2 regions of the Microbulbifer epialgicus genome follow, and region 2 is predicted to be linked to the other one. Evidence: riboswitches for the same ligand, from Rfam matches in the RefSeq annotation. Region 2 holds a riboswitch; the other holds the start of a gene.

Region 1 (15,852 bases), on a different contig from region 2:
TGCAACATAACTCATAATTGGTAAGGACGGCGACCTTTTCCTGGCTTTGCACAGAACGGGGCGATTTTGGCTTCAAGGTGTTCCCGAGGGATTAATGAGTCCATTTGCTCAAGAAACTTTTCGCTGTGAGTTTTGCGGCGCTCGTTCCAGTATTTGACCTCAGCAAAGCTGACTTGATGCATGGCTAGCGTTACGTTATTTATCTTACAATAAACTGATGTTCTATCCCATTTAGGGAGCAAACTTATTCAGAGGTTCCTTGGAAATTAAAAATTAGGGAATTAGAAATAGGCAAAATAAAAACGAAAAAGTTAGAGGGTAAAAGCTGAAAAAGAATTAAAAATTCTGGCAAACTTTTCTCTCAATAGCCTTGTTGAAAAATTGATACAAATGCGCTGTAAAAGCCTTAAGAGCTTTCCAGCTCCGCTGAGCTATTTGGTACACATGGTAGTTATGGTGTTTGTTTGAGGTGGGCTGTCTAATCGATATCTATTGGAGTGAGCCAGCTAAATAACAGTGTTTCAGGGCGAGGTTATCTTGCGCCGCGCTTTACACACTCGGAACGACGGAACTGAATTTGGTATTTTTGCGAGGCATTTTATCGAGTTTATTTTCGTTCGAACCAAGTTTTTATAGCACAAGCGTACAACGTAGAGGTAAATAACTTGATTTTATTGCACCGATTCAGGATAGTCGCCTATTGCCTCTTATTGTACGTTGGAGAGCTATTTTTACAAAAAAGCTCTTATGCAAGACACAATAGATGCACCTTTTGACTTCTCACTTATATGAGTGGTTGATGATAGCCAAAGACGCATTAAGCCATGTCGGGAAAGACTATAGACATCCAGTTGGGGGATGATGGCGGTTGCCACTGGGCGGTAAAGATATTGAAGGATAATTAGATGCACATTCTTACGCTGTACCAATCAATTTCGCGATGGTTTCTGTTGTTGACTATTGCAGTGTCACTGGCCGCCTGTGGTCTTGGCGGTGGTGGTAGCGATGATGGCGGTTCCGGCACTGATCCAATTCCACCAGAACCGGATGCCTCTTATATTATTTATGTAGAGCTACGAGACTTGGATACTGATGAGCGGGTTGTAAATCCCAACCCAGAGGAGCCGGTACTTGTCCAAGTGACAGTCCAGCTAGACAATGGTGATCCTGTTGCCTCCGAGAACGTAATTGTCACAACGACTTTGGGCGAGTTGACACCTAGTAGTGGAGTTGTGATGACCAATGACAGTGGTGTTGCATCTCTAGAGTTGAACGTTGAAGGGCAGGAAATTGGCAGTGCTGGAGAGATTGTTGTTACCTACAGCAGCATCAGTACTGACCAGGAGCCTTACTCGCCTCTGAGATTCACAGTTGAAGAGCCTTCTTTGCAGTTGGGTTATTTAGATGGCGATCAGCATTTTGTCCCGGGAGGCCTGGATATTCCTGCTCAAGATCTGTCTTCTAAGGGCAGTGCGCCAATTAGTGTCTACGTACAAGGCCCTGATGGCAATCTGTACACCAAGCGGATGCAAGTGGTATTTTCCAGTAATTGTAGCTTAAGCCAGCCAGCCGCTGCTTCCCTTGATTCTCCGGTTACTACGACAGAAGGTAAGGCAACTTCCACATATACGGCACAGGGCTGTGAAGGCGAGGATAGTATCTCAGCCGCACTAACCGCTTACCCAGGTATATCGGCCAGCGGCCAGCTTACTGTGATGCCTCCAGAGGTAGGTTCCATTGAGTTTGTTAGCGCTGAGCCTGAGGTAATCCATATCCAGGGCTCTGGAGGTAAGGGAACATCAGAAGTGCGCTTTCAGGTCTTCAGTAAAGATGATTTGCCAGTGAGTGGGGTTGAAGTGAACTTCTCTTTGGAAGAAGGGGAGGGAAACGTAACTCTTGTTAATAGCTCCGGAACGACCGATGCAGAGGGCCAAGTTAGCGCCTTCGTTAATTCCGGAAGTGTAGCGCTGCCAGTTTCGGTAAAAGCGTCGATTACCGATAGTAACGGGACCTCTTTTAGTGCCTTTTCCAGAGGGTTAGTAGTCTCCGCAGCCATCCTTGATCAGGAATCATTTTCTTTATCTGCTAGTATCTTAAACCCGGGTGGCGATAGCATTGATGGTGTCACCTCGACAATCACCATTAGGATCGGAACTCCTGATAATACGATTCCTGATGGCACCGCCATTTCCTTTAAAACAGAGTATGGGCGCATAGCTGGCTACTGTACTACTGTTGATGGGAATTGTTCCGTAGATTGGAATAGCCAGAATCCCCGAGCACCTATTGACTACGAATTCCTTGGTGATGATGGCTTGATGCACTCACTTCGGACTATATTTAACACGACATGTCCTGTTACTGGGCTTAGAGGTGCCTACCCATGTCCGCAATCTCTGGGCCAACCTTATGGTGGGCGCTCTACTATTCTGGCCTACGCGTTGGGACAGGAAACTTTTAATGACGCTAATGGTAATGGGGAATTTGACACCGGTGAAACGTTTGTAGATTTACCGGAAGCATTTTTGGATCACAATGAGGATGGTGCTTTTGGAAACTCCAAAAGTTCTGGAAGTTGCTATCCTGATTGCCCAGAAGTGGGTGGTGATGAGGAGCTGTTTATTCCATTGAATGATAATGAAGAATACGATAGTGGTAATGGCATTTATAATGGCCTTAGATGCTCCAAGGCGGCTGAAGATGAGGGTACCTGCTCTAAAGAACTGGTTCATGTGCGTGCTGCAGAGCCAATTTTGGTAGCGGGAAGTGAACCTTACGGGATATTTAAGATAGGTGACGATTATTCTTCTGACTTTCCTGAAATTGATATTCCAGTAGGGGGTTCGGGTACCCTGTATTTCTATCTCTCTGACAAGTACAATGGCCGCTTGCCTCTGGGTACGACGATAAAGACTGAGTCACCTCATTGTGATGTAAAGCTAAACGCCGATGCAGTCGCCAATTCCAATAAATTTGGTCCCAGTATCTTTAAAATTACAGTTAATGCTCCAGATAATGCAAATCCAGGTGATTCTGGTTCTGTGACGGTTGAGGCACATGTGCCAGCTCTCGAAGGTGGCTCAGGTCCTGCCTTCACCGACTCCTGGCAGTTTAAATGCACCACTAACTAGCTCAATCTGCCGCATGTCAGGTTTCTGATAGTGATTTTGACATTTACCGGGCCGCATTAGCGGCCCGGTTTCGTTCTGATTGAGAATATTTTTAGGGCTGCAGTGGCCAGTTTGTTTCACTCATCGCGGAACGCGACAGCACACCCCAGCGTCGGGGACGGGAATGATCAGGAAACCCCGGCTTCATAAGGACGTTTATTGAAGATGAGCAAATGTTTGGCATACCGGGAGGCGGCGTTTATGTTCTACTCGCGTAGTCATGATGTAGCCCTTTTATTTGGTTGAATGATTTGTTGTGCTTCTCCCCTGCGAGCAGTGCCGCAATAGAGCACTTTGCGGGTTAAGTGACAATCGCGGTATTACTAGGTGTTTTTCTTTGTCTGCGCCAGTTTAGCGGTTGTACGCCAGGGCAGCAGAGCTATCCCCCTATCGCTTATTAGCAAATAATATAATCAAACTAAGGCTTTAGGCGACACCGATTTTAGCCCTCCGCCGACTGGTGAAGACATAATTCGTTCACTGGGGTTTCCTAGGAATATAGGGGATAAAATTCGTCTTCAAACAGACAATTCTAATGAATCGCTTTATGCAAAACTAAGAAATAAAACTTAGTACGCATTTTGAGGAAGGGTTTGTCGCCTTCTGGCTCTATATCTAGGTCTGGTAAATCCTGATTGTTAGTATCCGCGGAAACAACTAAAAGAGTGCGGGTTATGAAAAAGCGAAATGGTCTATTTTGGTTACCTCTGCTCAATGTGGTTTTCTATTTTCTGATAGCCTGTACCGATCATCAAGAAGTGCGCTCCAAAGCCCAAACAGAAACAGGTAGCCCCCCTTTGGCAGCGCGGATTGCGGGGCAGGAGATCAGCCTTGAGAAGGTCGATAGTGCGTTGCAACTGACTCTATATGATTTGCAAGAGATGCAGTATGCGTTGCGTGTAGACAAGATTTATGAGTTGGCAGCGAAGAATGACAATAAAAAGGCAGTCGAGATTCTCTTGCCAACCCCGATGCCTCCCCGCCTTGATTTACCCTATAAATCCGATCTGTTTCAGGGGAATCCCAAGGCTCCGATTACTATATCGGTATTTTGTTCTTATCAGTCACCACACTGCAAATCCATTCAGCCGGTGCTGAGGCGCTTGGCCGTACAATATCAGGGATGGACAAGACAGGCGAACTTTGATTTTCCACTGAAATTTCACAAAGAGGGGATACCAGCTGCTCATGCAGCCCGTTGTGCGGCAGAGCAGGGTAGTTACTGGAATTATCACGATGCTTTATATGTGCAAACCCCAAAGCTTGACCAGGAAATCTACTCAGCTCTGGGGCAGCGTTTACAATTGGATAGCGCCCGGTTTCAACAGTGTATGACAGACGCAGATATCAGATCAAGTGTCTTGAAAGACCGAAATATGGCAATGCACCTGGGGTTGAAAAATGTTCCCGTAGTATTGATCAACGGTTTGTATCTCAAAGGGTTGCGCACGTTCGAACAATATGCCTATTGGCTGGAACGTGAATTGCGCACTAAGGGTGTCGTTTCAGGTGAAAAATATATATGGCGTGACACTAGTGAGAAAAATGACAGAAATTTGCCTTTTACAAAATTGCCTTTGGCTTTGGTTGGGGTTAGTGGATCGAGTGCTAAGGAAAGCTATAAAGCCTTGATTGAGGTGGAGCGGGCGCGGGCACAATATTTTATCCTGGGGCAGCAACTACTGCCTAAAGTATCATTGCTTCGGCTTTATAGTGGGTTTGCGGTTATTGATAACCATGGCAGGGTGGAAAAGCTGCCTCTTAGGGGAAAGGCGGGGGTTGATATTTCGCTCACGGATTCCCGACAACAGAGCGAGGAAGCCAGGCGGCGGATTGAGCAGCCTCTGGGGGGAGGCAGTCGCAGATTAATCAAACCATCCGGGGTTTTAACTCTGGGGCAGGAATGGCTGCGCAAACAATTGGAGCACCGTGAACTGCTGGAAGCAAAATTTATTGAGGCGGAGCTTGAGGTAGAGGGATATCACCTGATGCGATTGGAAGGTGTTGCTAATAATGAGTTCTTTACTGTATTGGGCTTTCAGGAAAATGATGTATTAATGAGGGTTAATGATAGTTGGGTTCATAGTGGTCAAAATACCCTGTGGGATGCCCTTGCCAGCGGCGAGATAATTGATGTGACATTTATGCGTAAGGGTTTACCGCAGCGATTACAGTACGTTGTTGAAGAGTTAGGGTATTTTGAAGAAGAGTCGGATAGCCAAAGAGAATAATATGGAATAAGGGTGGACCGGCAGTATAAAAATACTGCCGACCCTATGTTCACCAAGCAGTAAAAGTTAAGCTAAATTATTTATCTGAATTTCCTTGCCACATAAGATCGGCCACGATGTTTTGGCCTTGGACACTGGGGTGGAAGCAGTCACCGCCATCGATGTCGTCCTTGCCAAATTGGAAAGTGCCAGCATTCACTTCATCTTCACCAGTGTACTCGGCTATCACTTCAACACCATTGGTACCGTTATAGCTCTCTGCCTCTTCAGCAAGTATTTCGTTATATCGACGCTGGGCTGCACTAATGCCGTTATAGCGAGTGTCAAAGTTCTCCCCGTTCATGGTGCCACCATTGGTTGCAATGCGGCAGATGCCAAATGTTGACCAGACACTTTCACAGTCCACTCGAGAGTTCCCAGCCTGCTTTTCCAGCCCTGCCGCGCGTAGGTCTTGTACGCGTGGTACGGAGCCGAGAAGAATAGTGGAACCATTGGGAAGGCCGTCGACCAGCTTATCTAGTCCAGCTCGAATTGCAGAACGCCACTCATCGTCAGTATAAAGCGGGTCATCACAGTTAGCTGGATCGATGCACTCACGGTTACAGATATCATTACCACCTAATACCACTTCAACATGATCTGCTAGGTTACTCTGGGAAAGAATCCGATCGGCCTGGATGGAGAAATTATCTCCTCCACTGAGCATTTCTGCGCCGGATTCGGCCGCGTTTTTATTGGCAGCCATATTTGGTGAATTCAATTTGTATTTATCGTGAATGCTCTCTACAGAGTTGTTATCACCATCAAACCAGGAGTGTTCCGGCTGGTCTCCCCCTAGTAGGCAAAACAGGTCCCAGAAATATTTATTACGGGTGCAGTCTGCACCGAATGCCATGGTAATACTATCACCAGCGGCGACGGACTTGGAAGGGGCTGCCATTACTGGCTTTATTGAAAAAATGCACAAGACTAGTGTTGCTACTATTCCGTATTTATTCCACATTGTGTTTTCTCCCACACCGACTTTCGTCGTAGATCGTTATTTTTAGTTACTGCATCGGTGAACGCTTTGGAGTGTAGGCTGAGACCGGATGGTCTGCATTCAAATGGGGAAAGTTGCCATCGATGTGCTTCACACATACAGTTACTACTGGGCCAGAAGGAAAGAATAAACTGCACTAGAGACTTGCTGTGAATACATCCCTGTAAGCTCGTAATCGGCATCCATGCCTCATACGGTCCCGAGCGCAGTGTATTCTTTCCTTCTCCCTTTTTAATAAATGGGTATTAAAGAATTAGGTGAGTGTCAAATCGCGGAGTAGAAAAAAGAAACTATCGAAATAAATTCGACAGCTTCTCCTTGGGCTGTATGTAGATATATCCGACACTTGCCACAGCAGCCTGATCTTGGATTTTTTTAGTTAATACAAAATTTCTGTCTTTTTATTTTTTCTTTTTGTTTTTTCAGTTTACGGACTATTGCTCTGTTTGTTTCCTGACTATTGAGTATAAAATTGTCGATATTAGCGACAGATGTAGTGACCGGGGTTCAAAAGTGACCCACATGGTATGTTTCGGGAGTTGGGGATCGGGCAAATACACGGAAGTTATTGAAAAGTTAATGGTACAGCCAATTGAGCCGGGCACACTTTGCCAAAGAGGCTCACAACATTTCATTACTCAAAGGGAACCCCATGCTAACACCCAAACTTGAGGCTTGGTGGCAAACTCTGTTGTTATTTGCTTTAGCCAGTTCGACCGCGCTTGCAGTTCCAGGTGCGCCCACCATCAACAATATGGGAACCAGCTTTGCCATTATTGAAGTTGATGAGGCCGCCACCGCCTACGAACAGCTAGTGACCATCAAGGATTACGCCGAAGTGTCGGTGGCTTGGTCCAAGTTTTCTGGGGACGATGCCGACACTGCACAGTATCTGCTCAATGGACAAGTTGTACTCGAGCAGTCGGTAAGTGGTACCGGTAGCCAGAGCGGAACCGCCAGATTGCAGATCAGTGAAGGTGGCCAATACGAACTGCAAGTTGCCCTGTGTAATGCTTCCGGTTGCAGCAGTTCAGAAGCGACCGGCATCATCGTGGCTGATACCGACGGCAGCCACCTGGATCCAATCGTGCTCCATGATGGGGAGAACAACCGCCCCTACATTAACACCAGCGGATCCGTTGTGGGTGCTTACTTTGTGGAGTGGGGTGTATATGGTCGTAACTTCCCTGTTGACAAGATCCCGGCCTATAACCTTACCCATATCCTGTACGGCTTTATTCCCATTTGCGGTGGCGACGGCATCAACGATAGCCTCAAGGAGATTGAAGGCAGCTTCCAGGCTTTGCAGCGTTCCTGCTCCGGGCGGGAAGATTTCAAAGTTTCGATCCACGATCCATTCGCTGCACTGCAGAAGTCGCAGGCGGGGCAGAGTTGGTCCGATCCCTACAAAGGTAACTTTGGCCAGTTGATGGCGTTGAAGCAGGCCTATCCAGATATCAAGATACTACCGTCAATCGGCGGATGGACCCTGTCCGATCCGTTCTACTTCTTTGATGATCCGGTCCTTCGTGCCCGCTTTGTGGATTCAGTGGAGGAGTTCCTGCGTACCTGGAAATTCTTTGACGGTGCGGATATCGATTGGGAGTATCCAGGTGGCCAGGGGGCAAATCCTAACCTGGGCGACCCCACTACCGATGGCGAGACTTACCGCTTACTGATGCAGGAACTGCGCGCGATGCTGGACGTGCTCGAGCAGGAAACTGGTCGTGGGTACGAACTCACTTCTGCTATTGGTGCTGGCACTGACAAGATCGAGGATGTCGATTACTCGAACGTTAAACAGTACATGGACTACCTGTTTCTGATGACCTATGACTTCTACGGAGCCTGGAGTAACGAGACACTTGGCCACCAGACGGCGATTTATGCTCCGAGTTGGAATCCGATGGATGATTACAATGCCCATTCCAGTGTCCAGACATTGATCGGCGCTGGTGTACCACCGTCAAAGCTGGTATTGGGTACTGCGATGTATGGCCGTGGTTGGACCGGGGTTACCGGTTGGACGGGTGGTGATCATCTGACCGGCACAGCGACCGGTGCGGTTGCAGGCACCTGGGAAGCCGGCGTTGTGGACTACCGTGATATTGCCGGGAAGATAGCCAGCGGTCAGTGGCAGGAGTACTACGACAGTACTGCCCAGGGCGCCTATATCTTCAAAGCCGATACCAGTGACCTGATTACCTATGATAGCGCCACTTCAGTCATGCAGAAGGGTGCTTACGCGCGAAGCAATGGTCTCGCAGGTTTATTTGCTTGGGAAATCGATGCAGACAACGGTGACATACTCAATGCTATGCACGAGAGCTTAGGCCACGGTGACGGCATGGCCAATCGAGCACCGTCAGCCAATGCGGGTCTTGATCAGTCAGCGGTTAGCGGTTCTTCGGTGACTCTGAGTGGCAGTGCTTCCAGTGATCCAGATGGTGATGTCTTGACCTACTCTTGGACTCAGATTGGTACCCCTAAGGTAAAGTTAGAGGGTGCTGATAGTGCAACTCCTGCGTTTACCGCTGCGCAGGTTTCTATGGATACGTTGCTGACATTTGAACTCACTGTAAGTGATGGTGAGCTCTCGGATACCGATAATGTCATAGTGACTCTGCTACCGGTGGGAAATAATGCGCCCCCCGCTGTTTCCGTCCCGGCCAATGTCTCTGTTAACGAAGGTGAGAGTATCAGTGTTTCTGCCGATGCCAGTGACCCCGATGGCGATGTGCTTACCTACAGTTGGAATGCACCGGGCCTTGCTGTAGCCAATGGCGATACCGCCAATGCTACGTTCACTGCACCGCAGGTTCAAGCCAATACTGCTTTTACCGCAACGGTTACCGTCAGCGATGGCTTCACCAATGTTTCTGCCGACGTACAAGTGAATGTGATCAATATTACAGGGGGCAGTTGCAGCCAGTCCGACCCCAACGCAGATAGTTACCCAGCCTGGCGTGTGGGAGGCACTTACCTGGGCGGTGACCAGGTAAACCATGAAAATCTCGTTTGGCAGGCTAGGTACTGGACCCAGATGGAGCCGAGCATGACTGCAGCCGACTGGGCACTGGTCAGTAACGTCGAAATACCATGGAATGCAGCGACCATCTACAACGGTGGGGATGAAGTGAATCACGAAAGTGCCCGTTATCGTGCCAAGTGGTGGACCCAGGGTGATGTGCCTGGTGTTTCTGCCGCTTGGGAAGGGATTGGTCCCGCGACTTGCAATTGATCATTCTTGCAGGGTGGTAACCCGTTGTGCCGGGGGCGCTGGGGCGCCCCTGGTTCAGGACCATTCTGATTTTTCTGGCAGCTGGAACTGGCGAAAAAGGTTGCCCGCAACCTCTCTACGGCATTTAGGAAATGGAAAATGGGTGGGTTTAGTAGTAAAAAAGCGGCAGTTTCTTTTTTTTTAAAGCACCGAAAAGGCTTTTCCTTAGCTGTTTCGGCTCTAGTCAGTAGCGAAAATTAAGGATGGTTGCCTCGTCTGGAGTTCGGTTACTCCAGCCTATTCCGATAAAATTATGTATAGATTCCATATCGTAAAGTGCATCTTCCATGGTCGAATCGCTCGGCTTGTAAAATAGTTGCACCTAGTGAATCCGCAACATGATTCCTAGAGGGTATGGCGGTCGACTGCGTTTGAGATGATATTTTGCTTCCGCAAAAGTGATTTGGCGACTGATTCATCGCTATCTTGGTTGGTTGCCGACCACTACCAATTTGGTTCGAAATTATTCGGAGATTCTCAAGGGCCTTGTTAGCCTCCGCTTTCTGTTCATTTTCAAATACTTCCTCTATACTGCGCTCTACTTGTCGGAGTGCCTGTGGGCTGAGATCGCTGTTGCGAGATCCGTTGAACCTGATCGGGGTAACCCCCGCGTAGGGAACAAGATCTGAAGTTACCTGTTTTTACAGTTGGGTGGCTTTTCTCTTTATATTTGCCCTGGATGCTGCGACCTTTAAATTCCCAAGCTTTAAGGTTACGCATGTCCGAGATCATTGAACAATCCGGCAAAGCCGGAAAGTCTTCCCGCGCTGCCAGTCGCGATTCAGCGAAAGCATTCCTTGAAAACCTCACGGTTCAGTCTTTTCCCAATTCAAGTAAAGTCTATTTGCCTGGTGAAACCCCGGATATTCAGGTTGGTGCCCGCCAGATTTGTTTGGGAGATAGTGTGGTAGCTGGGGATGCAGAAAACCCCGTATTAGAGCCCAATGAGCCGCTCACTGTATACGATACCTCGGGCCCTTACTCGGAACCTAATTTCAAAGTGGATGTACGCGAAGGTTTACCCAAGTTGCGCCAGGGCTGGGTAGAGGCTCGCGGGGATACTGAGCAGATGGATTCTCGGCAGGCGGCCTACAGCCAGAAACGCATGGCAGATCAAGGGTTGGACCATATCCGCTTCGAAAATCTGCCGAGCCCTCGCCGGGCAAAACCGGGGCAGAATGTTTCGCAAATGCACTACGCCCGCCGTGGCATTATCACGCCGGAAATGGAGTTTGTCGCTGTACGCGAAAATATGGGACGGGCGAAAATAGCGGCGGAAATGAGTGAAAGTGAATACCAGAAAGCGCGCGAGGGTATTTTCATTCCCGAACAAATTACTCCGGAATTCGTCCGCAGGGAAGTTGCAGAAGGGCGCGCGATTATCCCAGCGAATATCAATCACCCGGAAGTGGAGCCAATGATTATTGGCCGCAACTTCCTGTGCAAGGTAAATGCGAATATTGGTAACTCCGCAGTAACTTCTTCTATTGAAGAGGAAGTGGAAAAGCTGGTTTGGTCCACCAAGTGGGGCGCGGATACGGTGATGGATCTCTCTACCGGGGCCAATATTCATGAAACCCGCGAATGGATTCTGCGCAACTCGCCAGTGCCCATCGGCACTGTGCCGATTTATCAGGCACTGGAAAAAGTGGATGGAATCGCGGAAAACCTCAACTGGGATGTTTTCCGCGATACTTTGATTGAGCAGGCAGAGCAGGGGGTGGATTATTTCACCATTCATGCGGGTGTGCTTTTGCGCTATGTGCCGCTCACCGCCAAACGTATGACCGGTATTGTGTCTCGCGGTGGTTCCATCATGGCCAAATGGTGTCTCGCCCATCACAAGGAGAATTTCCTCTACAGCCACTTTGAGGAAATCTGCGAGATTATGAAGGCCTACGATGTGAGCTTTAGTCTCGGTGATGGCCTGCGCCCGGGCTCCATTGCTGATGCTAATGATCAGGCTCAGTTTGGCGAGCTGCACACGCTCGGTGAACTTACTGAAATTGCCTGGAAGCATGATGTACAGACCATGATCGAAGGTCCTGGACATGTAGCCATTCATAAAATCAAAGAAAATATGGATGAGCAGTTGAAGCACTGCCATGGCGCCCCTTTTTATACTCTCGGGCCTTTGACCACAGATATTGCCCCTGGCTACGATCATATTACTTCTGGAATTGGCGCTGCTCTGATTGGTACTTTTGGTTGCGCTATGTTGTGTTACGTGACTCCGAAAGAGCACCTGGGCCTACCCAATAAAGAGGATGTTAAAGAGGGACTTATGGCCTATAAGATTGCCGCTCATGCGGCGGACTTGGCCAAGGGGCACCCGCGTGTACAGAAGCGCGATGATGCACTTTCCAAGGCGCGCTTTGAGTTTCGGTGGGAAGATCAATTCAATCTTGGTCTCGATCCTGAGCGTGCGCGCTCATACCACGATGAGACTCTTCCGAAGGAATCCGGCAAAGTCGCGCACTTCTGCTCCATGTGTGGTCCTAAATTCTGCTCGATGAAAATCTCTCAAGATGTGCGTGATTACGCTGCAAAACAGCAGGCGGAGCAGGGCATGGAGGCAATGGCGATTAAATTTAAGGATATGGGCAGCGAGATTTATCACAAGGGCTGATTGCAGCCTGGTAGCAAAACCTCATACCCTGTTGCCCATATGATTAACTGGGAAATACTACTGGGTCAGAAGGAAAGAATACACTGCGCTCGGGACTCGCTGTGAATACATCCCTGTAAGCTCGTAATCGGCATCCATGCCTCATACGGTCCCGAGCGCAGTGTATTCTTTCCTTCCCCTTTTTAGTATTTAAAGAGATGGACATACTTTTTTTAAAGTGTGTCTGCTACTCAAATTGTTAATCAGCTCTTTCCTATAGGTCAGCAGGACAACTTTCTGAAAACAGACCGATGGTGTAAAACGGAATTTGTGATCGCCGGGTATCTATTTATATTTTTAAGGCAGGTGTTCAGTGACAAGCGAAACCAAAAAGAAATCCAAAATAGCCATTGCCGGTGGAGGCCTGTTGGGCCGATTACTCGCCTGGCGACTTTCCCAGCAGAAGTTTGATATCACGGTTTTTGAAGCCGGAGATTTATCGACCCCCTCGGGTGCCTGCTGGGCGGCAGCAGGTATGATCTCGCCTTTATCTGAACTGGTTCGCACTGAAAAGCAGATATATGTTCAGGGCTTGCAGAGCCTCAAACTGTGGTCGGAGTGGTGCACTCAACTTGAAAGTCAGACCGGGCGATCTGTGGAGTTTCGTCGTGCAGGTTCTGTATTGGTTGCTCATGGCAAGGATAGGAATGAACTGTTGCAATTCCTGCGAGAGCTGCAAGGTAAATTGGGTGAGTCGGCAAAGGAGCAGGTTGAGTCTCTGAATTCACAGGCATTGGCTGCACTGGAGCCAGCTCTTGGAAGTTTCGAGATGGGCCTTTACCTGCGGGGAGAAGCGGATATCAACAACCACCGTCTGCTGCCTCTGTTGCTCAATGTGTTGCGTCAGCGAGGCGTAACACTGCGAGAGCGCACCCCGGTAAGTTGCCACCAGAAACAAATTTCTTTTGCCGGGGAGCAACAGCAATTTGATTGTGTGATCGATTGTCGCGGCCTTGGGGCCAAAGAGCAGATCCCCGGTTTACGCGGTGTGCGCGGTGAAGTCATGGTGGTTGAGTCCCACGAAGTTGTATTACAGCGCCCGGTGCGTTTACTGCATCCGCGCTATAAGCTCTACGCCGTACCGCGCAGTGATGGGAGAACAGTCATTGGGGCCACTCAAATTGAGAGTGAGGATTTATCTCCGATTTCGCTGCGCTCCAGTATGGAGTTGTCCTCTGCATTGTATTCTATCAATCCGGCCTTTGCTGAAGCCCGTATTGTGGAGACTCGCGTGAATTGCCGTCCCGCCACTGAGGATAATTTGCCACTTATCCAAAATGAGGAGGGATTAATCAGATTGAATGGACTTCATCGTCACGGTTATCTTCTGGCTCCGGCAGTGGTGCAACAAGTTGAAGAGCAAGTGGCACAACAACTGTTACAGGTGGCTTGATGCAAGTTTTAGTGAATGGGGAAGCGCATAGTCTTGAGTCTCCTATGGGACTCGCCGCGCTTTTACAGCAACTGGGATATTCTGGCGAGGCATTTGCCGTAGCAATTAATGGCGGCTTCGTGGCGCGCTCACAATATTCAGATACCCAGGTCAATGACGGCGATTGCCTCGATATTGTGGCACCGGTTGTGGGAGGATAAATATGAGTGATTTGTTGCAGCTTTATGGGGAGGCATTTAACAGCCGGCTTCTGATAGGTACTGCGCTGTATCCATCTCCCGCGATAATGCGCGAATCAGTGCGTGCTTCATCCTCGGAAATTATTACTTTGTCACTGCGTCGGCAGAATCCCGCACAGCAGAAGGATAATGTATTTTGGGATTATATACGCGAATCTGGCTGTCAGTTGCTGCCGAACACTGCGGGTTGTAAATCTGCGCGGGAAGCGGTAGAGCTGGCAAAAATGTCTCAGGAAATTTTCCAGACTGATTGGATCAAGTTGGAAGTCATCGGCGATGATTACAATTTACAGCCCGACTTATTCGGGTTGGTGGAGGCGGCGCGGGAGCTGGTTCAACTCGGCTTTAAAGTTTTGCCCTACTGTACTGATGATTTGGTGCTGTGTCGCAAACTTCTGGATGTAGGTTGTGAGGTACTGATGCCCTGGGGAGCGCCTATCGGAACCGGGCAGGGGCTGCTGAATAAATATAATTTACAAACACTACGTGAGCGCCTTAGCGATGTACCGCTAATTATCGATGCGGGTATTGGCGCTCCATCACAGGCCGCGGAAGCTTTGGAAATGGGCTTTGATGCGGTACTACTCAACACCGCTATCGCAAAGGCCCAGGAACCTGTGCTTATGGCGCATGCGTTTAAGCTTGCAGTCGAGTCCGGGCGCGCTTCATTTAATGCGGGTTTGATGCTCAAATGCCAAACAGCCAGCCCGAGCACTCCCACCCTGGATATGCCTTTCTGGCAGCAAGCCGAGAACCTGTCGCAGGAATAAAGCGTTTATGCGAGATCAAGTTTTAACGGATAAACCGATCGTCTGGACGATTGCCGGTAGCGACTCTGGTGGCGGTGCCGGCATTCAGGCTGACCTGCTGACATTTTGCGATCTTGGTTGTCACGGTTGCAGTGCTATTACTGCCAACACCGCACAAAATACTGTGGAAGTGGCAGCGATAAATGCTGTCTCTATAGAGGTATTAGGCTCCCAGTTGCGGGCTCTGCAACGAGACCTGTTTCCCGCGGCTATCAAAATTGGCCTGCTAGCCAAAGCCGAACAGGTTTTGGAGGTGGCTGATTTTTTGCAAAAGCTAAGGGCGCTTCAGCCTGTGCCCGTTATTTATGATCCGGTTGCCATTGCTACCAGTGGTGCCGGTCTTACCGAGGGTGATATTACCGCAGAAGTTCTGTCCCAGTTATTGCCGCAGTGTGACCTGGTAACCCCCAATTTCCATGAGCTGGAATGGCTTAGCCAGGTAACGGTTAAGGATGCCGAATCTCTATTGGGTGCTGCGCGCCAATTGCAGTCGGAAGGTGGTGCTGCGGTACTGGTGACCGGTGGCCACACACAGCTTCGCTTAGGTGAAGTCTCCGACCTACTCTGGGATGGCAAAAAGGCGGACTGGTTTATTGGCAGTGAGGTGTCAGGCAATAATACCCACGGTACTGGTTGCACCCTGTCTTCTGCCATTGCGGCCTGCCGCGCCTTGGGTTACCCATTGCGGGATGCCTGTGTGGTAGGTAAGGCTTATGTGCAGCGTGGCTTGCGCCTTGGAGCCAATACGCATATCGGCGCCGGTGCCGGCCCTGTAGGGCATTGCGGCTGGCCTTTGGAATTAGTGGATTTCCCCGAGATACTGGTTCCGGGTGAAGCGCGTGCACAGGATTACGGCCTGGGCGCTCAGGGTGTGGCGCAGCCATTTATTCATGGGTTTGCCGAGGTGGATTCCAGTAGAATGGGGCTGTACCCGGTGGTGGATACCCTGGAGTGGCTGCAACGCCTCGCTGAACAGGGGGTGCGTACCCTGCAACTGCGGATTAAAAACCCTGGTGAGAA
Region 2 (15,852 bases):
TGCGCGAACTACTGCCGGGCTTCCGCGACAGCATCCCCCTCTACCGAATGGGTGAAGAAGCCGAAGTGAGTGGGGCCGTTTGTTTCCTGCTTTCTGATGCGGCCAGCTATATCACCGGGCAAACCCTGCGTATCGACGGTGGCTCCAGTCTCAAGCACCACTGTCCCCTTTGGCAGCCACAAGCCGCCAATAACTCCAAACGCTTTAATGGATTCCACCGCAAACACCGGCCCCAGGTAGTGAAAGAGCTGGAAGCGGAGGGCAAACTCTAATGCAGCCGATTGATTCCCAGCTCGACAACCGCTCGGCAGAGTTTAATGACAACAAAGCTGCAATGCTGGAGCAGATCAACCAGTTTCGTGAGGCTGAACAGCGCTCGGTACTGGCGGAAAAAAGCAAGGCCGCTCGCTACCGTGAACGGGGCTGGCTACTGCCACGGGAGCGACTCAATTTACTGCTTGATCCCGGTGCACCTTTTGTGGAGTTGTGCTCCCTCGCCGGCTATAAACTTTTTGACGACCAGGATGGTACCGGCGCAGGCGGCGGTGCCATTTGCGGTATCGGCCAGATCAGTGGGCGCCGCTGTATAGTGCGGGTGGCTAACTACGCGGTGAAAGGCGGTACCATCTCCCCTGCCGGGATGGATAAAGCGCTACGAATGCAGCAGATCGCTCTGGAAAATCATCTGCCTATAGTGGCCCTGGCGCAAAGTGGTGGCGCCAATCTGATGTATGCCACCGATACTTTTGCACCCGGCGGACGCAGCTTTGCCAACCAGGCACGTATATCCGCCGCCGGTATTCCGCAAATCACCGTAGTGCATGGTGGTGCTACCGCTGGTGGGGCTTACCAGCCGGGGCTGTCAGATTATGTGGTAATGGTGCGCGGGCAAACCGGCATGTACCTGGCAGGGCCACCGCTGCTTAAAGCTGCCACCGGTGAGATTGCCGATGAAGAGAGCCTTGGCGGAGCGGAAATGCACTGCACTGAATCCGGCAGTGGCGATTACCTGGCAGAAAATGATGCCGACGGTATTCGTATAGCGCGGGAAATTGTCGCTACCCTTCCCTCTCCACAGCAGAGTATCTCGAAAAAAGATTACGAGGACCCGCTGTACCCTATCGAGGACCTACTTGGCCTGATCCCGGCAGACAGTAAAAAGCCCTATGACGTGCGCGAACTCCTGGCGCGTATTGCCGACGGCTCCACCCTGTTGGACTTTAAACCGGAGTTTGATCGGCAGACCGTGTGCGGTCATATCCGTATCGAAGGCTTTCCCGTAGGCATTATCGGCAATAACGGCCCCATCACCCCCAAAGGGGCCAACAAGGCCGCGCAGTTTATTCAGCTGTGTGAACAGAGCGGCACCCCACTGCTGTTTTTACACAATACCACCGGATTTATGGTGGGTACCGAGGTGGAGCGCAACGGCATTATCAAGCACGGGTCAAAAATGATTCAGGCCGTAGCCAACGCCAGCGTGCCAAAACTCAGTATTGTCGTAGGCGGTTCCTATGGGGCCGGCAATTACGCCATGTGCGGTCGCGGGTTCGATCCCCGCTTTATTTTTGCCTGGCCAAATTCCCGCACCGCAGTCATGGGCGCAGCCCAGGCCGGCAAGGTTATGCGTATCGTCACCGAGCAAAAAATGCAACGCAGTGGAAGTGTCGATGAGGCAGTATTAGACAAATTGGAAAACGATACCAGCGCCTTTATGCAGAGCAACTCCGACGCCCTCGCCTGCAGTGCCCGTCTGTGGGATGACGGCATTATCGATCCTCGCGATACGCGCAAACTCTTGGGCATGTTGCTGGAGGTTTGCGGTGAGGCAGAGCAAAGCAAACTGAACAAAAATACTTTCGGCGTAGCAAGGTTTTAGAGCGGAAAGCCTGGGCAACAAGGAAGTGCGGTTGCCCATTACCACAATCACCTGGTTCACACTTTGAGGAAGGGAAAACAATAATGATATTTAACGACCAACACCGGGAACTGCAACGCACTGTACAGAATTTTGTACAGCAGGAAATCAAACCCAACGTGGTGGAATGGGAAAAAGCCGGCCGCTTTCCTATCCGCGAAGTTTTCCAGCAACTGGCCGGTCTCGGCCTGCTCGGTATCAGCAAGCCTGCGGAATTCGGTGGTCTCGGCCTCGACTTCAGTTATGAAGCAGTTTTTCTGGAGGAGCTGGGCGGCGGTCAGACCGGTGGCGTATCCCTGTCAATTTCTGTACAGACCTCCATGTGCACCCCCGCCCTGGCAAAGTTTGGCAGCAAGGACCTAAAAGAGCAGTTCCTGGTTCCCGCCATAAGCGGAGAGATGGTCGGTTCCATTGCCGTATCCGAGCCCGGAGCCGGTTCCGATGTCGCTTCCATTAAAACTACCGCCAAGAGCGATGGCGACGACTACGTGATCAACGGCAGTAAGATGTGGATCACCAACGCCCCCTGTGCCGACTTTTTCTGCACCCTGGTCAACACCAGTGACGACAAAGCCCACCGCAACAAATCCCTGGTAGTTATTCCAGCAAAAACACCGGGTGTACGCATTGGTGAAAAACTCAACAAGATGGGTATGCGCTCATCGGAAACCGCCCCTATCTTTTTTGACAATGTGCGCATACCCAAACATTTCCGCATTGGTGATGAGGGCTCCGGTTTCCTGCTGCAGATGCTGCAATTCCAGGAGGAGCGCCTTGCGGCTGCAGCACTGAACTTAAAAGGCCTGGAAAATTGCGTAAACAGCACTATCGAATACGTGCGCGAGCGCCAGGCCTTTAACGCTCCACTGCTCGACAACCAGACTATCCATTTCGCACTGGCGGAAATGCAGACTGAGGTGGAATGCCTGCGTTCATTAACTTGGCGCGCGGTTGAAGCCTATGTGGCAGGAGAAGATGTCACTACCCTCGCCTCCATGGCCAAGCTCAAGGCAGGCCGCCTGACTCGCTCTATTCCAGACCAGTGCCTGCAGTTCTGGGGCGGTATGGGCTATATCGAAGAAACCGCTATCAACCGCGTTTACCGCGATAGCCGCCTCACTGCTATCGGCGGCGGCGCAGACGAAGTCATGCTCGGCATTATCTGTAAGCTGATGGGCATTTTGCCCGGCAAGCGCAAACCCAAAGCGTGAGGTCAGATCCGTGCAGACAATTATTGATGAAACCATCGGAATCGCCAGCCACCTCACCCTAAATCAACCTCAGCAGCGCAACGCAATCAGCTTGCAAATGGTGGACGAACTTCTGCAAAAGCTTGCAGAAGCGGAGGAAGATCCACAGGTGCGGGCTATAGTGCTGCGGGGTGCAGAGCATAACTTCTGCGCCGGTGGCAATATTGCCAATATGCTCAACGCCCAGCAGAGCGATGGTGGCAGCGATGCATACTTTCATATCAACCGCCGCTTCGGCGAATTGATGGAACGATTTAATCGCACTCCCCTGGTGGTTATTGCCGTATTGGAAGGTGCTGTAATGGGCGGTGGTTTCGGTCTCGCCTGTAGCGCCGATATCGCCATTGCTGATCACAGCTGCCGTTTTGCCCTGCCGGAAACCCGCCTGGGCTTACCGCCGGCACAAATCGCCCCATTTGTAGTGGCACGGGTCGGCCTCTCCCAAGCCCGGCGTCTCGCACTCAGTGGAGCAAAAGTTAATGCGCAACAAGCTTTGGAGATCGGATTAATCCATCAGCTACTCGACGGTCCAGAGGCCCTCGAAGGCGCACTACAGGAACACCTGGGCGCAATCAATGCCTGTGCTCCCGGCGCCCTAGCCACCACCAAACAGATCTTGCTCGATGCAGCGCAGGTCACTGACGAGACTGCCTTAGGCCAACTGCTGGACGGCGCCGCACGGCAATTTTCTCGCGCAATTCAGGGCCATGAGGGGCGCGAAGGCGCCCGTGCATTTCTGGAAAAACGATCACCGGAGTGGCAGCACTGATGTCGACAACAGAGACCCTGCTAATCGCCAACCGTGGCGAAATCGCACTGCGAATTATGCGCACAGCCAAGGCGGAGGGCTATCGCACCGTCGCCGTCTACAGTGACGCGGACCGCGATGCTTTACACGTGCAAACTGCCGATATCGCCGTGGCAATTGGTGGACAGACTTCAGCAGAATCCTATCTGGACATCCAAAAAATTCTCGACGCGGCAAAAAAATCCAGAGCCACCGCCGTTCACCCCGGCTACGGTTTCCTCGCAGAGAATGCGGAATTCGCCAGCGCCTGCGAAGAAAGCGGACTGCGCTTTGTCGGCCCCAGCGCAGAAGTGATAGAGCTGATGGGCAACAAACGCAAAGCCAAGGAGTTTGTCGCCGCTGCCGATGTCCCCTGCATTCCCGGTTTCCAGGGCGCTCAAGACGACGATACCTTAATCGCCGAGGCACAGCGCATCGGTTTTCCTCTGATGATCAAGGCCGCCGCCGGCGGAGGTGGGCGCGGCATGCGCCTGGCTCACAGAGATACAGAACTGGCCTCCCAGTTGCGCGCCGCACGTAGTGAATCCATGAGCGCTTTCGGCAGTGACGAATTAATTCTGGAAAAGGCACTGATCAACGCGCGCCATATCGAAATCCAGATCTTTGCAGACAGCCATGGCAACTGTATTCACCTGGGGGAGCGGGATTGCTCCGTACAAAGACGCCATCAAAAGGTGGTCGAAGAGTGCCCTTCTCCCGCAGTAGACGCCCACCTACGGGAGAAAATGGGGGAAGCCGCAGTCACCGCCGCACGAGCCTGCAGTTATAAAGGCGCGGGCACCGTGGAATTTCTGCTCTGTCCCAACGGCGAATTCTATTTTCTGGAAATGAATACCCGCCTGCAGGTAGAGCACCCAGTTACAGAAATGGTAACCGGATTTGACCTGGTAGCTTGGCAGCTAACAGTAGCCCGTGGCGAAGTCCTTCCCGTCTCCCAGCAGCAGGTAACCCAGCAGGGGCACGCCATCGAAGTCCGACTTTATGCTGAAGATCCAGAACAGCAGTTCCTACCTCAGGCAGGAAAAGTGCTCTATTGGCTGGCGCCTGAGGGGGAAGGAGTCCGCATTGACCACGCGCTAAAAAGTGGGGGCGAAATTACTCCGTTTTACGATCCCATGCTCGGCAAATTAATTGCCTGGGGACAGGATCGTGAAGAAGCCAGACGTAAACTTGCCCGCGCCCTAACACAACTACAATTTATCGGCCCGAAAAATAATATTTACTTCCTGCGGAAAATCTTGGCAGAGCCCCAGTTTATCTCTGGTGATGCCGATACCAGCTTCCTTGACCAGAATAGCGCACTGACATCTGCAGAACCAATTCCTGCAGAAATTGCTGCCCAAGCAGTACTACTCAATCACTTGCGCCACTCCAACCCTGGGGAGCAGCGCAGTGGCCGCAGTGATTGGCGCAGTGGTGATAGCAGCATTCCGCTGAACTATCGGCTGGAAACTTCCGGAAAAACTCTGAATTGTGAGCTGTTGGCGTTGGGGGAAAATATTTATCAAATCTCTCTTGGCGAGCAGCACTTCCAAATTCAACGGGTCAGTTTTGAAAAGTCACAAGATGAAACCGAACTCTTTAACACAGAGCTTCTACTGAACGGTGTTAGCCACAAGAGATTGTTCCTTGCCAGTAAAAACAACCTCTACCTACTGTTAGACGGCGGACAGTTCCACTTTGTAGACATCACCCAGGCCCCGGCCAAATCGAGCCTGAATCAAGGCAGTGGCCGTATTACCGCCCCTATGGACGGTTGCCTGGTACAGATACTTGTTGAGCCCAACCAAAGGGTTCGATGCGGAGATACCATCGCTTTGATGGAAGCCATGAAGATGGAACACGCTCTGCGCGCTGACCGCGATGGCACCGTGATCAAACTCGGCGCCCACGCAGGAGACCAGGTGCGCGGCGGCCAACTCCTGGTCCAGATCGAAGCTGCACCCAGTGAAACCGCCAAAATTCCCAGCGATGCCACATCCTAAAGGAGTTCACTATGTACGATATCGACGCCTCCCGCATGGCCAGCCCCTATTATGACGAAAGCCATCAGGAATGGCGCAGCCAGCTGCGCCGCTTCGTCGACCAGGAAATCACCCCCTACATCACCGAGTGGGATGAAAAAGGCCAGCTTCCCGCAGAACTTTGGAAGAAAGCTGCAAAAGTTGGCCTTCTACAGATGGGCTTTCCGGAAAACTACGGTGGCATTGAAACCGATGTTTTCCATATGATCGTCGCCGCCGGAGAGTTGGCCCGCACCGGAGCCGGAGGCCTCTCCGCCAGCTTGATGATCCACGGCATCGCCCTGCCCCCATTACTACATTACGGTAGTGAAGCCCTGAAGGACCAGATTATTCCCGCAGTGTTACGCGGCGATAAACATATTTCCCTCGCCGTCACTGAGCCAGGAGTTGGTTCAGATGTTGCCAATATCCAGTGTCGTGCAAAGCGTGATGGAGATAACTATATCGTGACAGGGGAAAAGATTTATATCACCGGAGGCATGCGTGCCAACTGGTTTACCACAGCTGTACGCACCGGCGATGAGGGCTTCGACGGCATCTCCCTGCTGCTCATTCCCGCAGATGCAGAAGGCGTGAGTCGGCAGCTACTCGACAAAAAGCAGGGATGGTGGTGCTCAGATACCGCCAGCATCTTTTTCGATCAAGTGCGTGTACCCGCAAGCAACCTGATCGGTGGTGAGAACCAAGGCTTTCTACCCATAGTACACAACTTCAATCGAGAACGCCTGGGCATTGCTGCCTCCTGTGTAGAGTACAGCCGAGCCTGTCTGCAAGATGCCATTGAATGGGCCCAGGAACGACAGACTTTCGGTAAGCGCCTGGCCAATCACCAGGTAATCCGGCATAAATTTGCGCAGATGCTCCAACGTATCAACGCCACCCAAGCTTATCTGGATCTCTGTGCCTGGGCAGAACAGCAACAGAAACTCAAAGTAGCTGACATCGCCCTACTTAAAGTTCAAGCGACAGAAACCCTTGAGTTCTGCGCTCGGGAGGCAATGCAGGTGTTAGGTGGTGCAAGCTATATACGCGGCGGACGGATTGAGCGTATCTATCGTGAAGTGCGGGTGAATGCGATTGGAGGTGGTTCGGAGGAAATTATGCGGGATTTGGCTTCCAGGCAGATGGGAATCTAGAAAATACCAAATACGGTAGTGTTCAGAATTCTGAACACTACCTGGCCACTATGTATAGCGCCTCCAAATACCACTCCAACAATTTATGCTTACCTTCGTTCAACACAATAATTCAACTGTAGATGAGTAAAAATCTACAAGAGACTCTCGATCCTCTCCACTTCGCGCCCGAATTGCCAAACTTTGTAAAGTGGCATGGAGTAGTTTCGCAGTTGTCTTAGTATCCCTGCTTGACGGCCAGTCCCCATTCTCTTGAGCTCTCTCTAATCGGCACTTGAGACGACTGTCAATTTCGGCAATCAGAGTTGCCAGATCACGTCTAATCTCAGGGTGGGCCACAGATTCCACAGGTGCCGTACAGGTAACAAAGCAACCCAGCAACTCCTCGTTATCCAGGTAGGTTGTTAGTGCCCGTTCGTAGAATCGCGACATAGCTTCTTTCAAGGTACAACTTTCATCCAAAATGGTATCGAGTTCATCACCCAGCTGATTCGCAAACTGCGTAAAAGCTTTGCGGTAAATGGACACCTTGTCGCCGAAAGCGTTATAGATACTCGGCCTGTTCATCTCCATGGATTCAGCCAAATCATCTAAAGAAGTCGCTGTAAGGCCTTTACGCCAAAATACCTGGAGTGCTCCCTTAAGGGCCTCAGCAGCATCATATTTGGGCGGTCGCCCCCTTCTCTTACTCATTTTTGTATTATTTCGCACATAATTGTTGACACCAGGGAAAGCCTACCATACTTTATTGTTCGAAACGGTACAAAATAAGAATTATCATGGAACTGACTACGAGTAAAACTCCACCATCTCTACCATGTCTGGCCTGCAGCTTTGTTACCTCCAGCGTTAAAGCAACACTGATACGTACTGCTCGCTTCGTAAAAAGGGAACATGTTCAATATGTTGCCAAAGAGGTCTATCACGTTCCTGATTCGATAAACTGTAAAAAGGCACTGAACATGGTGGCTAAATGTAGTCCTGATTTTCTGCTCAATCACTGCCTCAGAAGCTATGCATTCGGCATTGCTATGAGCCACAAAGTGAAGAAACCCATTGACAAAGAAATCTATTTTCTTGGGGCCATCATGCATGATCTTGGACTCATCACTGCCTATGATATTGGCGGCACTTTTGAACTGGATGGAGCTCAAGCCGCAAGATCCTTTTGTAGAGGCCGTAATATCTCTCAAGAGAAGGCAGATTTGGTGCATGAGATAGTTGCTCACCACAACTCCGTCGGTATTGCACACAAAAAAGATCCAGAAGTTGCCCTATTGCACTTTGCTGCTGGACTAGATGTCGCTGGATTGTGGCTGAATGACATCCACCCAAAGACCCTAAGCGAAGTAATTGATGAGTTTCCCAGACTAGAATTTAAGAAGGGTATGAAAACCTTGCTCGAAGACCAGGTCAAAAGAAAACCAGATAGCTATATGAGGCCATTTCTAAAACTCGGTTTTCTAAAAAAAATAGATGATACCCCATTTTAAATAGGTTTCCTCATATTTCATTTTAATAATATGACAATATCTTCATGTCAGGAGCATCGCCATGCATCAAAAAAGACATATTTCTACTCGGTCGGAAGTAATGGATATACTTCTCTCACGACACACTGTGAATACATCCCTGTTTGCCCCTAATCCACAACTGTCCCTAGTGAAGGGGATTTTTTCCCTCCGCCTTTTTAGTAGAAGTTTAATGTATATTAGCCTAATCGCCATTAGCTCCTTTCTAGTTAGTGCCTGCGAATCTGGGCTTCGGCAAACCATAATGAAGCAGGCAATTCCTATTGACTACTTCGAGCCATTTACAGAACTCCCCGCGCAATTTGTAGAACATAGTGACCGTATCTATAGTTTCCGTCTGGGCATGAATCGAGCAATGGTTCTAAGGACTAGTGACGGGCTAGCAGTGTTCGATAGTTTTAACAAGAATTTCAGTAAAGCACTTTCCACCGAGTTACAAAAACGGTTTCCAGAACTGCCGGTACGCTGGTTGATATACTCCCACAATCACTTGGATCATATTCGTGGCGGAGCATATCTCAGCCCTGAAACTGTAGTCGGGCATATTGAGATTAACCATCTAATTCAAGATTGGGAGCACCCCTTGAATGAAGTCCTACCTGTAACCAAGCCAATAGAAGGTGATACCTCCCTCAAACTTGGTGATCAAATTGTTCATTTTCTCTATATGCCTAAATCCCACTCGTCAACGTTGTATGGATTCTATATTGAAAGTGAGAATACCGTATTCGCTCCAGATATGATGTTCGTCAACACTTTTCCTCCCTTTGGTCTGCCCGACTGGTATTACCCCGGATACATTCGAGCGCTCGACCGACTGATTGGACTCAATGCAAAAACCTATATTCCCAGCCACTTTAACGAAGGGAATAAAGCAGATTTGATCAACTATAGGAACATGATGGTAGACTTTCGAGAAGTTGTAGCGCGGGAAATGGCAAAACTTGATTATGAACCTGATCAAGGAGCAAAGTTACGAGCTATTTTCGACGTTGCCTACCCTGAGCTGCAAAAAAAATATGGGCACTGGCATGGTTTCCACGCCATGTTTATACCCCACTTTGCGGGACAGGTCGGGGGCACCTATTTGGGATACTAAATTAAGTTTTTTTTGGTAGTTATGGGTTCTTTACCTCCCCCTACAAAGCCTGTCCAAATTATTTGGCAATATGGGGACATTGAAGGCACTAATCAGAGTAACCTGCCCTGAGCATCGAACAGAAGGAACAACCCACCAAACTTCTGTCATTCTGAGCCTTAAACTTGGATCCCCCTTCCGCTCTCAACTTCTGCTATCATCGCGCCCGCAAACCTAAGGGGTGGCCTTGGCCTGAGATGCTTGGAAGGGTCTATAGATCTTTCTGAGCAAACCCTTGAACCTGATCCGGTTAATACCGGCGTAGGAATAGGTAACCTCACCAAACGCCTCCTCACGTCGCGCTCCGGGTCTCTTTCACTTGTGTTGATTCGAGAGAGAACCATGAAGAATCTGTTCAAAGCCCACCCGATCGCCTGGTCTGTAAGCCTTGCTGGCTGCTTTTCTGCGGGGCTGGCAGTTGCGGCTGAGCCTAGGGAGGCCGGGATTGAAGAGGTTGTGGTCACAGCCCAGTTGCGCGATACGAACCTGTTTGACCTGACTGCCAGTGCGACTGTAGTTAATGCAGACACAATCAAGGCCCGGGGTGCTAGCAATCTGGACCAGGTCCTGAACATGACACCAAATGTTAATTTTTCATCTGGTGCCTCACGGGGCCGCTTTGTCCAGATTCGCGGCATTGGTGAGCGCAGTCAATTTATAGACCCGGTGAATCCATCTGTGGGCTTGGTTATCGATGGTATTGACTTCACCGGCCTCGGGCTCGCTGCCAGCACCCTGGATATCGATCAAGTAGAGATTCTTCGCGGGCCGCAAGGCACTGCGTATGGTGCCAACGCCCTGGCGGGTCTGATCAATATGACCAGCGCCGCTCCCACCACTGAGCCCATGGCAAAAGTATCTGCCGAGGTGAGTGAATACAACGGACGCAATATTTCTGTAATTTCTAGCGGCCCATTAACTGATCAGCTTGGTTATCGAGTCGCTGCTAACAAGCAAAAATCCGATGGCTATACAGAGAATGCATTCCTGGGCAGTGATAATACCAACAATATTGATGAATCAGTGCTAAGGAGTAAGCTGGCCTACACGCCTAGTGACAACCTAAAGTTCGCTCTTTCACTGCTCTATGTAGATGTTGACAACGGCTATGATGCCTTCTCCTTATACAACACCCGTGAAACACTCTCTGATAAACCTGGCTGGGATCGGCAGGAAACCTGGGCCGGAGCCCTAGCCGCACAGTGGTCAGGGAGTGAGCTATTCCACCTGGATGCCACGCTGAGCATCGCTGACTCAGATACAGAGTACGGTTACGATGAGGATTGGAGTTATCAGGGCTTTCACCCGTGGGAATACAGCCAAACAGACAATTACCAGCGTGACAAAGAGAACATCAGCTTGGATTTGCGCCTGCTTTCTACTGATGCATCCAAGCTCTTTTTCGGGCGTAGCAGCTGGGTTGTGGGTTTATATGAGCGTGTAGAGCGTGAGGACTTATTGCGCACCAAGACCTCGAATGAGGAGTTCGGGGCTGATATTGAACACTTTTCCAGTGAATTTGACACACGAAACACAGCTATTTATGGCGAGCTTAATACTGAATTGACCGACAGCTTAAATCTAGTGACTGGGCTCCGCCTGGAAAAGCGAAGTGCTGATTACACAGACTCCCTGTTCACTGCCAGGGATACCAGCGAGGACCTCTGGGGTGGCAATATCACTCTGGAGTATCACTACTCCGAAAATACTATGGCGTATGCGACAGTATCCCGAGGATACAAGGCCGGCGGTATCAATGGTGTAATCATCTCTGAATCAGTGAGTAATGAAGAGATTACCCCTAATTTCTTCGATTTTGATACAGAAAATATGCTCAACTACGAAATAGGCGTCAAAGGCAATTGGTTCGACAACCGCTTGCACGCCCAGTTGGCCGCCTTCTACCAGGATCGCAATGATGTCCAGGCCAAGCAGTCAGTCTTTAATCCAGAATATTTCTCTTTTAATGACTACCTAGCGAATGCTGCAGGCGGTGAAACGACAGGTGTAGAAGTTGAGTTTAATTACTTTGCTACGGATACCCTGCGTTTCTTTGCCTCTGTAGGCTGGTTAAATGCGGAGTTCGAGAACTTTATTACCAGCTCTCATGTCGACGCAAGAGATGATTCCCAAGGAGTACCCTTACCTCCTGTAAACCTAGATAGCCGAGACGTAGCTCATGCGCCGGGATATCAATTTTTCACTGGCAGCGAAATTTCTCTCTTGCCCAACTTAGTTCTACGCTTAGAGCTGGAAGGCAAGGACGAGTTTTACTTTTCTAATAGCCACAATGAAAAATCCAATGCCTATGAACTAGTCAATGCCCGACTGACATACCAAGGTGACAATTGGGATCTATCCCTTTGGGGTAGAAATCTGACTGATGAAGACTATTACACCAGGGGTTTCTACTTTAGCAATGAATATGGCAACAACCCTAGCAATGGGTATGCGCCAGAAGCCTATTATCAGTTTGGTGAGCCCCGTATCGCCGGTTTAAGCGGTACTTATACCTTCTAATAGATATACGATTAGGGGCGGCCGATACCGCCCCGACTTTTGCTGTCAACAGGAGGCGTTGTGAGGCTCTCGGTAGAAATCAGTATGTACCCGCTGAAGGATGAGTATATCCGCAGCATCCAGGCATTTATTGATCGACTCAATAACCATCCAGAGCTCAGGGTGATTACCAATACTATGAGCACCCAGATTTTTGGAGACTACGATATGCTGATGGATGTACTCAAGTTAGAAATGCGCAGGTCTTATGAACAGTTTGGCCGCGCCATCTTTGTTTGCAAATTTATAGACGGGGACCTTGCCCCAACGGTATCCGATGTTTGATCAAGATTTCACTAGCGCCATTTTAGCTTCTATCAGCGCGATGTCCGCATGGGAAATTGCTGCAGTTATATTGGCCCTCACCTATCTGTTTCTTGCAATGCGTGAGAAGATCAGTTGTTGGTACGCCGCTTTTGCCAGCACAGCCATTTACTTTTTCTTGTTTTGGGATGTCAGTCTACTGATGGAGTCGGCCCTGCAAGTATTTTACCTGGTGATGGCAGTTTTTGGTTGGTGGCAATGGCGTAGTCATCAGGACAAACAACAGAATATCAAGATTCACCGCTGGCCAATTAGCACCCACCTTCTCGTACTAGCCACTATTAGCGGCCTAACCTTATTGCTAGGCTATTTTCTGGAAAAAACGACAAGTGCCGCGCTACCCTACCTGGATTCTTTCACCACTCTTGGAGCCATAGTTACTACTTATATGGTTACTAGAAAGGTATTAGAAAACTGGATTTACTGGATTGTGGTTGACGGTGCCTCTATTTACCTTTACCTGGATAGAGGGCTCTATCTAACTGCAGCCCTATTTTTGTTATATGTCATTTTGGTAATTATCGGCTTTTTCCAGTGGTACGCCATCTATAAAAGGGAAAAGCAGAGTGAAATAACCAATCTGGGGGCTGTGCTTGACAATCAAGCCACCACTGCTTAAGGAGCCTCTAAATAATAGTCATTTATAGAGACCTCTCTCAAGCCATGAGCAAAAGCCATGATCATTTTCTACCCCATGACTGGCACCTGTGGAGCCAATCCAAACCTGTAGTGATCAAACCACTCACGGGAGGGCAAACTAACCAAACATTTCTCATCCAGTCTGGAACAGAGCAGTTAGTTTTACGAATCAATTCGCAGGTAAGTAAAGCACTTGACCTGAATCGCGGAGCAGAAACCCATGCTCTTATAAACGCTAATCATGCAGGGCTATGTGCCCCTCTAGTTTATGCCGATCCGACTCACCGATATCAGGTCACTCGCTTTATATCAGGACACCCCTGGAAAAAAAATGCTGCCGGCTCTCTAGAACAGCTAGCCCGGCTGCTTAGCAGTATCCACCGCCTACCCTCTATCGACACCTACCTGGATGTACCCCACAAGATTAATAGCTACTGGGCATCAATCGATAAACAAGCGAGTTTCTATTCCTGCTTGGAGCAAATCCAGCAAAAAATTCCTTCGCAAATAACCTCCGCAAAACAGCTAGGTGATGATCCTACTCTTTGCCACAACGACTTAAGTGCTGGAAATTTGATCATTGGAAGGACTGGCCAGCTTTATGCCATTGATTGGGAATATGCGGCTATGGGCGATCGATTCTACGATCTCGCAGTTATCGTAGAAGAACACAATCTCGACAGGCTTCAGCAACAATCCCTACTGGAGTACTATCTCGGGCACAGCCTAGATGAAGATCACTGGCAGCGTCTTTATCTATGGCGCACAGTCTACAAGTACCTCTGCCTACTATGGTATGCGGTGCAATGGAGCACCGGCCCCTCCAAAAGTAAGCTTTTTGCTGAAAAAATAGACAGCTATAGCCAAGATTTACTCCGATCAGCATCTTTCAAGCATTGATTGCTACGATCAACCCTATAGATTGAGACACCTGATAACGAGAATGTTGTAATATTATCACTACCGTACCTGAAAGGTTAATATTAAAAAGTGGGAGATATCACTTATGCCAAAGATTGTTTTTACAATAATGCTGTTTGTTTTGACGATCGGAAATACTCAGGCACAAGACAAACCTGAGGCATTCGAAACTGTTGAGAAGCTGTTAAATTTTCTGTCAGATGCAGACCATGAGAATATGAGAGGTACCGTAACCGAGTCCTTTCTCTTGCTCGAACACGGCGAGGTGTGGACCATTGAGGACCTTATCAAGGCAGCAAAGCCCTCCGATACCATTAGGACCAATTACTACAGCATTATTGACTTTGATGAGCGGCAAGATTTGGTCACTATTAACTACTGGAATAAGGCCAATTTTACCTCCAAGAGCAAGAGTCAAGATGTCTACTGGCTTGAAAGTGCTATTTTGAAGAAAGTGGAAGGAAAGTGGCTTCTCTCCCAATTACACTCTACAAGGCTGCCTTCAGGAAAAATGCCGGAAAACGTGGTATTTAGCCAATAAGACTTTCGTAAAACCTCAATACTACTGGGTCAGAAGGAAAGAATACACTGCACCCGAGACGCGCTGTGAATACATCCCTGTAAGCTCGTAATCGGCATCCATGCCTCATACGGTCCCTAGCGCAGTGTATTCTTCCCTTCCCCCTTTTTAGTAAGTAAGATTCAAAATGGATTTTGAGTCTTACGCCTCAACACTAGAGCCTCATTTATACATCCTTATTGACCCAGCTACTCATGCCCTCCTCTCTGGTCAAGTCATATTGTAAAATGATGACCTGGATATCAAACCCTGTCGCTTACCATTATAAGGCAACCAAACTATGAAGCTTAAAGTATATCTCTCAGGAGAAATTCACTCAGACTGGAGAGCCCAGATAATTGAAGGCTGTAACAAGCAAGGCCTAGATATTACTTTTTCCTCTGCGGTGACCAATCACGACGCCAGTGATGCGGCTGGTGATGGCTTGGGTCAGGAGCCCAATTCCTTTTGGCGAGATCATAAATCTGCCAAGGTAAACGCGATAAGAATTAAACATCACATTGAAAACTGTGACTTGGCTGTTATCCGATTTGGTGAGAAATATAAGCAGTGGAATGCAGCATTCGATGCGGGATACTGTGCGGCCCTGGGTAAATCCTATATCACCTTACATGACGAATCATTGGTGCACGCCCTTAAAGAAGTAGATGCCGCCGCACAAGCGTGGGCTAAAACACCTGAGCAAATTGTAAGCATTCTTAAATATTTGATCACCCAAGCTTAACGGTATTAGGGCAGCTGGATATAGAGCTGCCCGTTCCAGTTTTGTTGGTTCATGTGGGACACAGCCCAACATCCCTACATTACAAACTGTTCTTCACAACTTAAATCTCACTTTCTGCTATCTATCAGAATAGTGGTACCGTAGCGGCTTAGAAATTACAAAAATATTTGCTGCTGGTCAGGCTTACAGGAAGTGTATATGACAATTACAAAGGAAGTTGAACCCTGCTCAAATACAGTGAAAATTAAAAGCTTAAACACTCCCTTTCAACGGAGGAGACCCTTTTGGTAAATCAATTT

The links. A riboswitch is a leader RNA that binds a small molecule or an ion and turns the genes downstream of it on or off. The one in region 2 is predicted to bind thiamine pyrophosphate.
Region 1: it holds a riboswitch for thiamine pyrophosphate, as region 2 does, so the genes downstream of both, thiC (phosphomethylpyrimidine synthase ThiC) here and ACCI49_RS18260 (TonB-dependent receptor) in region 2, are expected to answer to the same signal.

The regions. Positions count from the first base shown of each region.
Region 1 covers NZ_JBGMEK010000045.1:18,821-34,672, reverse strand. The annotation lists gene ACCI49_RS16755 (Ig-like domain-containing protein) at 906-3,131, shown strand; gene ACCI49_RS16750 (thioredoxin domain-containing protein) at 3,845-5,401, shown strand; gene ACCI49_RS16745 (SGNH/GDSL hydrolase family protein) at 5,478-6,404, opposite strand; gene ACCI49_RS16740 (glycosyl hydrolase family 18 protein) at 7,096-9,684, shown strand; gene ACCI49_RS16735 (transposase) at 9,908-10,045, opposite strand; TPP riboswitch at 10,260-10,358, shown strand; gene thiC (phosphomethylpyrimidine synthase ThiC) at 10,442-12,352, shown strand; gene thiO (glycine oxidase ThiO) at 12,705-13,784, shown strand; gene thiS (sulfur carrier protein ThiS) at 13,784-13,984, shown strand; gene ACCI49_RS16715 (thiazole synthase) at 13,987-14,793, shown strand; gene thiE (thiamine phosphate synthase) at 14,801-15,852, shown strand, end outside.
Region 2 covers NZ_JBGMEK010000058.1:238-16,089, reverse strand. The annotation lists gene ACCI49_RS18305 (SDR family oxidoreductase) at 1-272, shown strand, start outside; gene ACCI49_RS18300 (acyl-CoA carboxylase subunit beta) at 272-1,879, shown strand; gene ACCI49_RS18295 (acyl-CoA dehydrogenase family protein) at 1,963-3,129, shown strand; gene ACCI49_RS18290 (enoyl-CoA hydratase/isomerase family protein) at 3,140-3,937, shown strand; gene ACCI49_RS18285 (acetyl/propionyl/methylcrotonyl-CoA carboxylase subunit alpha) at 3,937-5,961, shown strand; gene ACCI49_RS18280 (acyl-CoA dehydrogenase family protein) at 5,973-7,136, shown strand; gene ACCI49_RS18275 (TetR/AcrR family transcriptional regulator) at 7,236-7,829, opposite strand; gene ACCI49_RS18270 (HD domain-containing protein) at 7,916-8,629, shown strand; gene ACCI49_RS18265 (MBL fold metallo-hydrolase) at 8,913-9,767, shown strand; TPP riboswitch at 9,974-10,091, shown strand; gene ACCI49_RS18260 (TonB-dependent receptor) at 10,149-12,326, shown strand; gene ACCI49_RS18255 (YkoF family thiamine/hydroxymethylpyrimidine-binding protein) at 12,387-12,650, shown strand; gene pnuC (nicotinamide riboside transporter PnuC) at 12,643-13,308, shown strand; gene ACCI49_RS18245 (phosphotransferase) at 13,353-14,228, shown strand; gene ACCI49_RS18240 (nuclear transport factor 2 family protein) at 14,335-14,790, shown strand; gene ACCI49_RS18235 (YtoQ family protein) at 15,110-15,553, shown strand.